Regions from separate parts of the Pseudomonas sp. RA_35y_Pfl2_P32 genome, predicted to be linked through region 2. Evidence: predicted binding sites of a transcription regulator. Region 2 holds the regulator's gene; each other region holds the start of a gene.
What was found. Region 2 encodes FliA, which starts transcription of late flagellar genes. Its sites were predicted from a motif close to CTAAAGTTTNNNNNNNNNNNGCCGNTAA; they were not measured.
Positions count from the first base shown of each region.

Region 1 (4,190 bases), on a different contig from region 2:
GTTGAGAGCCTTTTCGATGCACTGCGCGGTTTTGCCGAAAGCCTGGACGCTGATGTCCGCAAACGCGCCACCACCCTGGTCGGCGACGAGCAGCATGATCACCTTGCCCTTGTTGGCCAGAGAGCGCAGCAGCAGGTGCTCGCCGTCGAACAGCACGCGCAGGCTGTCCGGCAAGTGGGCGCAAAACTGGCCGTGGTTGGCGGGTGTCAGGCGCAACTGCGCCGGTTGCGCCAGCAAGCGCTGCAGCACGCTGCTCTGGCCGACTGCCAGTTGCAGGGTGGCGCTGTCCTTGGGCAAGCCCCAGGTCTGGTGGACACGCAGGTTGCTCTGAGTGCGGTCGGCCATCAGCAGCATGACCCGGCGCATGCCACAGGCTGCCAAGGCATCCCGGGCGCAGGTGGTCAGGTGCAGGGCGTTACTGAACGGGCTCGGCTCGGCCAGCAGTTGGGCGCAGTGTTTGCGCCAGCGCTGCAGGTCCTCGGCGGTGGGGGCGGCGGGCGCCTGTTCGGCACGGGGCCGGCCATCTCCCCAGGGCCACAGCAGCGCCTCGGCCGGGTGCCAGAGGTCGGGCTGCCCATGGTTGCGCGCGCTTTGTGCGGCCTGTTGGTGTTGTTGCTGCTGCACCTCGTCCATGGGCATTTGCAGGTAGAGGCTGGTCAGGTACTGCCAGCGCAAGGTGTGCGGACCGGCCCAGGATTGCTGGGCCGACAGCGCCAGGCCGTTGGCCAGCAGCACGCTGTTGGCGGGCTGGCTGAGCCAGCGGCGCAGGGTCGGGTCGTCATCCAGGCGGTTTTGCTGGCGCAGGGGATGATCGGCGTCGCGGGCAATGTGCAGCACTTGCACCAGCTCGCGTTGCTCGGTGAGTAGCAGGCGATAGCCCTGGGCGACCCAGAAGGGCAGGTGCCAGAGCTCCACCAGCGCCTGGCAGAGCTCCAGCAGGCGCACGCCGAACAGCTGTTTTTCGACCGTGTGCGCCGCTTCGCCCCGGTGGATCACCCGGCGCTCCCATTCCTGGAGCAACTGTGGGTGACTCAGGGCCAGCGGCCACAGGGGCGCGAGAAACAACAGGCTGCCCCAATGGATGTCCTGCCACAGGCGCGCCAGGCGGCTGGCAAAAAAACCATTGGCCTGTTGCGAGGCGTGCTGGCTGATCTGTTGCAGCTTGCGCAGCGCTGGCGGGATCTCGCGCTCGGGCATGGCCGGCAGGCGGGCCAGGAGTTCGGCGGTGCGTTTGAGGCCCAGGCGATTGAGCGCCACCTCAAGGTTTTCACAGGGTTCGCTGAGGCTGCCGTGGGCGTGGCGATTGGCTTCGCGGATCACGCTCAGGGCCAGGGCCGGGCTGCCCTGGATCAGGTCGGCGATATCGCGCAGGGAGCTGCGACTGCTGTTGAGGGCTTTGCAGACGCGGTCATGGCTGGCCTGCGGTACGGGCAGGATCACAGCGTCGAGGCGCTGGACCCAATCCTGCAGGGTGGAGGGGCTTGCCGTTGGGACGTTCGTTTCATTAACCATGGTCGGGTGCGATCATCGTTGACTTCAAACACGCCCGGGGCGGGGCAAATTAGCTTTTCACCATAACGGGCTATAGTCTGGCGCAGTTTTGCCGATAAGTAGAAGAAGAGATTGTTTAACTTCCGAATATGACCTTGAACCCGACTTAAGTAAGTACCTTCTACCTATGGCTAAAATTATCGGCATCATCGTCGTATTCGCGAGCGTGCTCGGCGGATACGTGCTTTCCCATGGCAAGATTGCCGCGCTGATCCAACCCTTCGAGGTGCTGATCATCGGCGGTGCGGCCCTGGGCGCATTCCTCCAGGCCAACCCCGGCTACATGACCCTGCATGTGCTCAAGAAGTCCCTGAGTATGTTCAGCACACGCTTCACCCACGCCTTCTACCTGGAGGTGCTGGGCCTGATCTACGAGATCCTCAACAAGAGCCGCCGCGAAGGCATGATGGCGATTGAAGGGGATATCGAGGACGCCGCCGCCAGCCCGATCTTTGCCAAGTACCCGACCGTGCTCAAGGACGAACGCATGACGGCGTTCATCTGCGACTACTTGCGCATTATGTCCTCCGGCAACATGGCGCCCCATGAGCTCGAAGGCCTGTTCGACATGGAGCTGTACAGCCTCAAGGAAGACCTGGAACACCCCTCCCATGCGGTGAACGGCATTGCCGATGCGATGCCCGGCTTTGGTATTGTCGCGGCGGTCCTGGGGATCGTGGTCACCATGGCCTCGCTGGGCGAGGGCGACCAGAAGTCCATCGGCCTGCACGTCGGCGCGGCACTGGTGGGGACCTTCTTCGGTATTCTCGCCGCCTACGGTTTTTTCGGTCCGCTGGCCCATTCCCTGGCCCACGACGCCAAGGAAGAGCTGAACATCTACGAAGCCATCAAGGCCTCGCTGGTGGCCTCGGCGTCCGGCATGCCGCCGTCGCTGGCAGTGGAATTCGGGCGCAAGGTGCTGTACCCGGCGCACCGTCCTAGCTTCGCCGAGCTGGAACAAGCAGTTCGCGGTCGCTGAGTCATGGAAAACAATCAGCCGATAATCATCAAGCGCGTCAAGCGCATTGCGGCCGGGCATCACGGGGGCGCCTGGAAAATCGCCTTCGCTGACTTCGCGACGGCGATGATGGCGTTTTTTCTGGTGCTGTGGCTGCTGTCCACGGCCACGCCGGAGCAGAAGATCGCCATCGCCGGCTATTTCAAGGACCCGATCGGCTTCACCGAGAGCGGTACGCCCTACGTCATCGACCTCGGCGGCTCGCCGGAGCTGGCGCCGGACAAGACCCTCAACCCTGAAGCCAAGTTCCAGCCGCAGCCGGACAAGGTGACGGTCGATACCGAGCAGGTCGAAGGCATGGCCGAGCAGGTCGAGCAGGAGCGCCTTGAGTTGTTGCTGCAGGAACTGCAGAACAAGGTGGAAGAAAACCCGCAACTGCAGAAGTTCAAGGACCAGATCCTGTTCGAGATCACGTCGGATGGCTTGCGCATCCAGATCATTGATTCGGAAAACCGGCCGATGTTCGACTCCGGCAGTGCACGCCTGAAGCCGTACTTCGAAGACATCCTGCTGGCCATGGCAGACACCATCAAGGCGGTGCCCAACAAGATCAGCATCAGCGGCCACACCGATGCCAAGCCCTATGCTGGCAGCGGTGATTTCGGCAACTGGGAGCTGTCATCCAACCGTGCCAACGCCGCGCGGCGGGCGCTGGTGGCGGGTAGCTATCCGGAGACCCAGGTGGCGCGGGTGGTGGGCTACGCTTCGTCGGCCATGTTCGACCGCAAGAACCCGTTCAACCCGGTCAACCGCCGGATCGACATTGTGGTGCTGACCAAGAAGGCCCAGCGTGCCATCGAAGGCGAGCAAGGCGCCGAGCCAGCACCGGTGCCCACCCAGGGCCAGGGCGCCCCGGGTGAAGTGCCGGCGGTGCCGGTCGACCCCGATGCCTTGCCCGCAGACCAGCAACCGCTGCCGGCCCATGAGCTGCGCGAGCGCTTGAATCTGTTTGATGATCCGCTGCCCAAGCCGGTGGAGCCACAGAAGCAGTGACCCACAAAAAGCCGACAGCGATGTCGGCTTTTTTGTGGTCGCCGTTTGCCTTAAAAGCCGCGGCGGACCCTGGTCTTGAGTTCGGTATGGAAGCGCTCTGCATTAGTGCGGTTGTTCGAGCGTATCGACTCGTTGCTGACGATCGAGTCCAGTGTCATTGAGCGTCTGAGTGTCTGCTCGTTGCGGTAGGCGTCGATAAAGAAGTCGAGGTCGGCCATCTTCGCCAGTTTTGGCCACTTGTCGAGGTACTCTGGCAGTTCTCCGGCGCCGGTCTTGAATGAGCAGATTCGCCGATCACTGATGGTTGCTTCGCCAATTTCGAAGGGTACCCACCAGGAGTGCGCGGTTTTGTCCGATACCACTGCCAGCAAATGGCTGCACTCGGTAATGTTGCGGGTAATCACCCCGGTGATGTCGTCGGTGGTTTGCGATTCGGGATCCAGTACATCCAGGTAGGTTTTTATCCCGGCCTGGCTCAGGTGGTCGTTGATGGTCATGGGGCGGTCGGTGTGGCGGTAGCTGATAAAAACGGGCATCAGAAGTGTCCCTTGATCGCGAGTTCGCGGTAATAGGCGCCGAGGGCAGTGAGGCGGCAGCCGGTGGAGTGGATGGCGGCGTAGTACATGTG
Region 1 covers NZ_CAXAQF010000012.1:114,390-118,579, forward strand. Annotated here, with positions in the region: gene AACY45_RS13975 (HDOD domain-containing protein) at 1-1,512, opposite strand, end outside; gene motA (flagellar motor stator protein MotA) at 1,679-2,530, shown strand; gene motB (flagellar motor protein MotB) at 2,534-3,562, shown strand; gene AACY45_RS13990 (toll/interleukin-1 receptor domain-containing protein) at 3,613-4,098, opposite strand; gene AACY45_RS13995 (caspase family protein) at 4,098-4,190, opposite strand, start outside.
Region 1: the regulator FliA is predicted to act here: its motif matches at 1,583-1,610, upstream of motA (flagellar motor stator protein MotA).

Region 2 (4,190 bases):
CCTGGCAGTCCCGGGGTTGCATGTGTTGGCCTATCAGGAAATTCCTGACAACAAGCAAGTGACCATCGTTGCGACAGTAGGGCCCAACGGCTGAGGTAGTGGTTTATGCAAGTTAAGCGTTTTTTCGCCGCCGATATGCGTCAGGCCATGAAGCTGGTTCGTGATGAGCTGGGCGCCGATGCCGCGATCATCGGCAACCGCCGCATCGCCGGCGGTGTCGAGCTGATGGCGGCCCTGGATTACAAGCTGTCGGCCCTGGCGCCGCGGGTGCCGAACATTGAGCTCGAGGACGAGCTGCGCAAGACCCAGTCGCGCATTGTCACCGCCCAGGCCGAATTGAGCTTGCGTGGGGAAGGCGAGGCGGGCGAACACGCCAGTCGCCAGCTGTTTGCCGGCCTGCCGCTGACCGCCGCCGAACCCTTGATCGAACCGACCCTGTCCGAGCCGCCACGTCCTGCCCCGGCGCCAGCCCCGGCGGCGGCCATCGACCCGCGTGCCTACGATTCGATGCGCTCGGAACTCAACGGCTTGCGCGAGTTGCTCGAAGTGCAACTCGGCTCCCTGGCCTGGAACCAACTGCAAGGCCGCCATCCGCAGCAGGCCAACCTCTGGCGCCGACTGCAGCGCATTGGCCTGTCCGGTCCGTTGTCCCGCGACCTTTTGGAACTGACCACCAGTATTGAAGAACCTCGCCAGGCCTGGCGCATGCTGCTGGCGCACCTGGCGCGGATGATCGTCACCCCCGAGATCGAACCCCTGGAAGAGGGCGGAGTGATTGCCATGGTCGGCCCGGCCGGCATGGGCAAGACCACCACCCTGGCCAAGCTGGCGGCGCGTTATGTGCTCAAGTACGGCGCGCAGAACATCGCCCTGGTGAGCATGGACAGCTACCGCATCGGCGCCCAGGAACAGCTCAAGACCCTGGGGCGCATCCTCAACGTGTCGGTGACCCACTTGGATCCGGGCCAGTCCCTGGCCCAGGCCCTGGACCCACTGCTGCGCAAGCGCGTGGTGTTGATCGACACCGCGGGCCTGCAGGCCAGCGACCCGGCCTTGCGCATGCAGCTGGAAAGCCTGGCCGGTCGCGGGATCAAATCGAAGAATTATCTGGTCCTGGCCACCACCAGCCAGAAGCAGGTGCTGACGGCCGCCTACCACAGTTATAAACGCTGCGGGCTGGCCGGCTGCATCCTGACTAAACTGGACGAAACGGCAAGTCTGGGCGAGGTCTTGAGCCTGGCGATCAGTCACGCATTACCGGTGGCCTATCTGACCGATGGGCCGCGTATCCCGGATGACCTGCATCTGCCGCGCCGCCATCAGTTGGTCAGTCGCGCCGTGAGTGTACAAATGCAGGAAGAACCCAGCGAAGAAGCCATGGCTGATATGTTCGCTGATCTCTACCACAGCCCGACCAAACGGGTCGGCTGAGGTAATAATGACTAGATTTGTATCTACATCGATGGCCTGCCATGCATTGTTCCCCAGGGAACGCGCAGCCAGTCATGTAGCCCGCGTCTAAGCAAGACAAGGTATAGAAAGCACATGGGCAGCATGCATCCCGTACAGGTGATCGCGGTGACCGGCGGCAAGGGTGGCGTCGGTAAGACTAACGTTTCAGTGAACTTGTCCCTGGCTCTGGCAGAGCTCGGCCGGCGCGTCATGTTGCTGGACGCCGACCTGGGGCTGGCGAACGTCGATGTGCTGCTGGGGCTGACGCCCAAGCACACCCTGGCCGACGTGATCGAGGGCCGCTGCGAACTACGCGACGTGCTGCTGCAGGGGCCCGGCGGGATTCGTATCGTGCCGGCGGCCTCCGGGACCCAGAGCATGGTGCACCTGAGCCCGGCCCAGCACGCGGGCCTGATCCAGGCGTTCAGCGACATCGGCGACAACCTCGACGTGCTGGTGATCGACACTGCCGCCGGGATCGGCGAGTCGGTGGTCAGTTTTGTCCGCGCTGCCCAGGAAGTGCTGCTGGTGGTCTGCGACGAGCCGACCTCGATCACCGACGCCTACGCCCTGATCAAGTTGCTCAACCGTGACTACGGCATGAACCGCTTCCGCGTGTTGGCCAACATGGCGCAAAGCCCGCAGGAAGGGCGCAACCTGTTCGCCAAGTTGACCAAGGTCACGGACCGCTTCCTGGATGTCGCCCTACAATACGTCGGAGCGGTGCCCTACGACGAAAGTGTACGCAAGGCGGTGCAAAAGCAGCGTGCGGTGTACGAAGCCTTTCCTCGTTCCAAGTGCGCCCTGGCCTTCCGCGCCATCGCGCAGAAAGTCGATACCTGGCCATTGCCCGCCAATCCGCGCGGGCATCTGGAGTTTTTTGTGGAGCGCCTGGTGCAACAGACGGCGGGTCCGGTGCTATGACAGCCACTGGCTACAACCTGTACAAGCAATCGGCGCGTGACGCGCAGTACGAGCTGATCGAGCGTTACGCGCCACTGGTAAAACGCATTGCCTATCACTTGCTGGCGCGTCTGCCGGCCAGTGTCCAGGTCGAAGACCTGATCCAGGCCGGGATGATCGGCCTGCTTGAAGTGTCGACCAAGTACGACGCCAGCAAAGGCGCCAGTTTCGAAACCTACGCCGGGATCCGCATCCGCGGGGCGATGCTCGACGAGGTCCGTAAAGGTGACTGGGCGCCACGCTCGGTGCACCGCAATACCCGCATGGTCAGCGACGCGATTCGCTCAATTGAAGCTAAAACCGGACGTGACGCTAAAGATCACGAGGTTGCGGCCGAACTCCAATTGAGTCTCGACGATTATTACGGGATTTTGAATGACACCTTGGGCAGTCGCCTGTTCAGTTTCGACGACCTGTTGCAGGACGGCGAGCATGAAGGGCTGCATGAGGATGGCGCGAGTGCTCATCTCGAGCCGTCGCGTGACCTGGAGGATGAACGCTTCCAGGCGGCGCTGGCGGACGCGATTGCCAATTTGCCGGAGCGTGAGCGACTGGTGTTGGCGCTGTACTACGACGAGGAGCTGAACCTCAAGGAAATCGGTGAGGTCCTGGGGGTCAGCGAATCGCGGGTCAGCCAGTTACACAGCCAGTGCGCAGCCCGTTTGCGGGGGCGTTTGGGAGAGTGGCGAGCGCGCTGACAGCAGTGTGGGGACACTGCGAACGACACCGCGACAGCCTTGGGCTGGCGCGGTCATCATCCGTTGTGCTCCAAACCGTCGTTGAGTGCTCTGCCTGTTGATTGAATGGCGTGCCCAGGTGCTGGGCGCGTTTAAGACTGCTTGGAGGTCGAATTGGACAAGAACATGAAAATCCTCATCGTTGATGACTTCTCAACGATGCGGCGGATCATTAAAAACCTGTTGCGTGACCTCGGGTTCACCAACACGGTCGAGGCAGACGACGGCACTACCGCCATCCCTGTGCTCAACAGTGGCAGCATCGACTTTCTGGTCACGGACTGGAACATGCCGGGCATGACCGGTATCGACCTGCTGCGCCACGTGCGCGCCAACGAAAAGCTCAAGCATTTGCCCGTGTTGATGGTGACCGCTGAAGCCAAGCGCGAGCAGATCATCGAAGCGGCCCAGGCCGGTGTTAACGGCTACGTGGTCAAGCCGTTCACCGCCCAGGCGTTGAAAGAGAAGATCGAGAAGATTTTCGAACGCATCGGTTGATGACTGGCGCCACGGGGGAGCTATGGAACAACGAGAGATTTCACAGGGCGATTTTGAATCGACCCTGAAAAAACACGCGGTCGAATTGGTCGAAAGCCTGGAAAAGGGCAAGTTCGGCGACGCTGTGCAACTGATCCATGAGCTCAACCAGACCCGTGACCGCGGCTTGTACCGGGAAGTGGGCAAGCTCACTCGTGAGCTGCACAGTGCGATCGTCAATTTCCAGATTGACCCGAACATGCCACAAGCCGAGGAAGTCTCGCAGATCACCGACGCCACCGAGCGCCTGGGGTATGTGGTCAAACTGACCGAAGCGGCGGCCAATCGCACCATGGACCTGGTGGAGAACAGCACGCCGCTGGTTAATGCCCTGGGGACCGATGCCCAGGCGTTGAGCGCGGACTGGGGGCGTTTCATGCGCCGTGAAGTGGGGGCTGAAGAGTTCCGTGAGCTGGCTCGGCGCGTCGATGGTTTCCTGAGCCGCAGCGCCAGCCACAGCCAGGTCGTGGCGGGCAACCTCAACGACATTCTGCTGGCCCA
Region 2 covers NZ_CAXAQF010000023.1:93,186-97,375, reverse strand. Annotated here, with positions in the region: gene flhA (flagellar biosynthesis protein FlhA) at 1-94, shown strand, start outside; gene flhF (flagellar biosynthesis protein FlhF) at 106-1,431, shown strand; gene fleN (flagellar synthesis regulator FleN) at 1,546-2,376, shown strand; gene fliA (RNA polymerase sigma factor FliA) at 2,373-3,113, shown strand; gene AACY45_RS22215 (chemotaxis response regulator CheY) at 3,279-3,650, shown strand; gene AACY45_RS22210 (protein phosphatase CheZ) at 3,673-4,190, shown strand, end outside.

Region 3 (4,190 bases), on a different contig from region 2:
GTGACTGGCTTGTCCTTGTCCTTGGCCAGCAGCTCCAGGGTCACACCACTGATGGCGGAAGTCACCTTGTTGCTGGTGGACTCCATCGCGATACCGTCGATGCTGTACTTGGCATTCTGCGCCGGCTGGCCCTTGTCATAGCCCTGGACCAGGTCCGAGTCGCCGCTGAGGGTGATATCGGTGTCGACGCCCGTGGTGTTCGAGCCGATCACCAGGCGCCCGCCACTGGCATCGGTCAAGACGTTGGCACTGATGCCCTGGGCCGAGAGCTGGGTGTTGATCGATTCACGCACTTCCTGCAAGGTCGCGCCGCCCGGCACCAAGACGTCGTAGCTCTTGTCACCCTGGTTGATGGTCAGGGTCTGGACTTCGTCGGTGGCGTTGGCCTTGCCTGACGCCCCGCCCTCGAACACCTTGCTGGTGACTTTCGAGGCGGTTGCCAATTGGTCGACCACCACCAGGTACTTGCCGCTGGAGGCGCCATCACCGAGGGTGACCTTGATGTTCTTGTCTTCGGACGAGGTAGCAGCGAGGCCGTTGAACGCGGCCACGTTATTCAACTTGGCGATGGCCGCCCGATAGGACTCCAGCGAGCTCTTCACCGTGCCGACCGCCGACAATTTGATGGTCGTGTCTTTTTGCTGATCGGTGATCTGGGCTTGCTTGGGCGCCTTCTCGGCCCCCACCAACGCCTTGACGATGGCCTGGGTGTCGTAGCCCGAACCCGGGCCGGAAATCGTTGAACTCGCCATTGCTATTCTCCTTGTCCTGTGGCTGCCGCTTTATTGGCGCAGATACCCCTAAGCAGCAGTCAGAAACACATTTCGTGCCAGCTCACACCTGGGTCTGGAACAGCAGGCTGCCGGCATCGCTCAAATTCTGCGCCAGCTTCAGCGCGGTTTCCGATGGAATCTGTCGAATCACCTCACCACTGTCGGTGGCGATCACCTTGACCACTACCTGGCCGGTAGAGTCGTCGATGGAAAAATTCAGGTTACGTTGGGTTGCCTGTACAAACTCGCGGATATCCGTGACGGCCTTTTCCAGCGCCACGCGCTGCGGTTCCTCGCTGGGCTCCGGGCTAGCCGCTAGCGCAGGTGCGGCCTGCTGGGCAGGCACTCCGCCGGCCTGGGCGAGGCCATTGGGATAAGACGTGTTCAGCTTGATGCTCATGTCCATGTCATCACCTCAAAACTGAAAAAACGGAAGGGCACGTGGACGCGCCCTTCCGTTGATCAACCGCTAGCCGAAATTACTGAAGCAGCTTCAGTACAGCGGATGGCAGCTGGTTGGCCTGGGACAGGATCGCAGTGGAAGCCTGTTGCAGGGTTTGTTGCTTGGTCAGCTCGGCGGCTTCGGAAGCGAAGTCAGCGTCTTCTACACGGCCTTTGGAGGCAGTGGAGTTCTGCGAAATGCTTTGCAGGTTGGCCACGGTGCTGGCGAAACGGTTTTGCACCGCACCCAGCTGCGAACGCTGGCTGTCGATCTGCTGCAAGGCACCGTCCAGGGCCTGAACGGCTTGCTGCGAGGTTGCTGCGGACAGGATGGTCAGGTCGGAAACGGTGGTTTCCATGGTCACTGCAGCCTTGGTACCAGCAGCGGAAATAGCGGTCAGGCCCAGTGCGGCCAGACCAGTACCCGCGCTGCCGTCCTTGACAGTGATGTCTTTGTCAGCGAACAGATTCAGGGTGCCGTCAGCGTTTTTGCTGGCGTTTACACCGGTGCTGGCGCTGTTGATCGAGGCAACGATCGCGTCGCTGGTGTCGCCTTTCTTGAACTTGACTTCTACACCGTTCAGGTCGATGGAAGTATCAGCAGTCAGCTTGGCCTGGGAAGTGCCAGCCGACAGACCCAGCTGGGACAGCGAGCCGCTAGCAGTGTTGGCCAGCTTGATGTCTTCACCGTCACCCGAGGTCACTTTCACACGGCCATCAACGATAGCGGCTGTAGCGCCTGTGCCTGCCTGCGCAGCAATAGCGGTCAGGACAGTACCCAGTGTATCGGTTGCGGCCCACGATACTGCCGCGCCATTTACCGTGACACCGCCAACTGCATCCATGGTGGTTGCGTTTGTTTTAGTTGCCGCAACTACCGGACCCGCTGTCAAGCCCAGGCTGACCAAACCATCAGTGGCTGCACCGTTAGAAGAAGCACCGATAGTGAAGTCCGACTTCGAACTCAAAGTCAGTATGCCTGTGGTGGCATCAGCAGTCGCCGAAACGCCGGTAAGGGCTGTTTGGGCATTGATTGCGGCAGCACCATCAGCACCCGCAGGCGCACCAATAGCCGCACCACCAGTCAGATTGATCTCCACACCATTGATACTGAATGCGTCGCCAGCAGTAGTAGCCGTGTTCGCGGCACCCGTTACGGTAGCTTTTTTATCCAGAACCGAACCAGTTGCGGTAGCGCTCAAACCAGCCAAAGCAGTGCTGTTAACGCTCGCTTCGCTGTAGGTACCTTTCAGGCCAGTCGCGCTGATGTCGGTCATGCCGAACGAAATGGTTTCGTTAGCGTTGGCACCGATCTGGAAACCAACGTTGTTGAACGAACCGTCCAGCAGATTACGACCACCGAAGGTGGTGGTGTTGGAAATACGGGTCAGCTCACCCACCTTGGCGGTGAATTCCTGCTGCAGGGAAACACGGTCAGCGTCGCTTTTATCACCGTTCGCAGACTGCAGGGCCAGCTCACGCAGACGTTGCAGCAGGTTGGTGGATTCCTGCATCGCGCCTTCAGCGGTCTGCGCGATCGAAACACCGTTGTTGGCGTTGGCGATGGCTACGTTCAAGCCTTTGACCTGGTTGCCCAGACGGTTGGCGATCTGCATGCCAGCGGCGTCGTCTTTGGCGCTATTGATTTTCAGGCCGGAAGACAGACGGTTCATCGAGTTGCTCAGGGCATCGGAAGCCTTGTTCAGGTTTTTCTGAACGCCCAGGGAGGTGATGTTGGTATTAACAGATAAAGCCATGACGAATTCCTCGTTGGTTGGGTGCTGCGGCTTCCGGCCCTGGCAACCGCCGGGTGTGGCCTAGAGAACCTTCGTAATAGTTATCGTCGTCAATGCAGGTTGCTTGAGGGCTTTTTTCAAGTTTTTTACTAGCAACGTGCCACCCCCTAATGTTTCAAGGCCTTGGGCCGTCTGGCGCGCGTCGTACCTGGCCCTGATTTGGGCCTCGACAGCGGCAAATCCCAGGCAATAAAAAACGCCCATGACCTCGCGGCCATGGGCGTTTTTTTAGCGAATGCTAGCGGGTCACGGGCGGTGGATGATCGCCGAGCCCCAGGACAGGCCTACGCCAAAACCACTGATTGCCACACGCTTCCAGGTGGAGTAGAGCATGTGCTTTTCCAGCAGCAGCGGGATGCTCGAAGACACGGTGTTGCCGGTCTCGACCATGTCCTTGATGAACTTCTCCGGCTCGCCTTCGAAACGCCGCGCCACGGCATCGACAATCGCCGCACTGCCCTGGTGAATGCAGAAGGCGTCGATGTCTTCGGACTTGAGGCCCGAGTCATCCAGCAGTTCGTGCAAGTGCGCCGGGACCTTGAGCAAGGCGAAGTTGAACACCTGGCGACCGTTCATGTAGAACACGCCGTCGCTGACTTTCAGGTGCGGCGCGCCGGAACCGTCGGTACCGAACTTGGCCTTGCCCAGTTGCCAGGCAGCGTCTTCGCCCATCCAGGTGGCGGTGGCCGCATCACCGAACAGCATGGTGGTGTTGCGGTCTTCCGGGTCGACGATCTTCGAATAGGGATCGGCGGTGATCAACAGGCCGTTCTTCAAGCCCGCCGCTTCCATGAAACCCTTGATGGCATACAGGCCATACACGTAGCCGGAGCAGCCCAGGGAGACGTCGAACGCGGCAACCCGGGTCGACAGGCCCAGCTTGTCCTGGACGATGGCTGAGGTGTGGGGCAAGCCTTCTTCGTCGCCGTTCTGCGTGACCACAATCAACACGTCGATGGCTTGACGGTCCAGTTGCGGGTTGTTGGCGAACAACGCATTGGCAGCCTCCACGCACAGATCGGAGGTTTCCTGGCCGGCATCCATGCGCGGCAGAAAGGCCGAGCCAATCTTGCCCAAAATGAACTCTTCATCCTTGGCGAATTTCGCGCCCTGAGCGTAGTTATCAAGCCCGTTCACTGGCACGTAACTGGCGATGCTTTTTATGCCAATCATTGTGGCT
Region 3 covers NZ_CAXAQF010000034.1:15,855-20,044, forward strand. Annotated here, with positions in the region: gene fliD (flagellar filament capping protein FliD) at 1-752, opposite strand, end outside; gene AACY45_RS25450 (flagellar protein FlaG) at 835-1,179, opposite strand; gene AACY45_RS25455 (flagellin N-terminal helical domain-containing protein) at 1,253-2,971, opposite strand; gene AACY45_RS25460 (ketoacyl-ACP synthase III) at 3,257-4,183, opposite strand.
Region 3: the regulator FliA is predicted to act here: its motif matches at 3,052-3,079, upstream of AACY45_RS25455 (flagellin N-terminal helical domain-containing protein).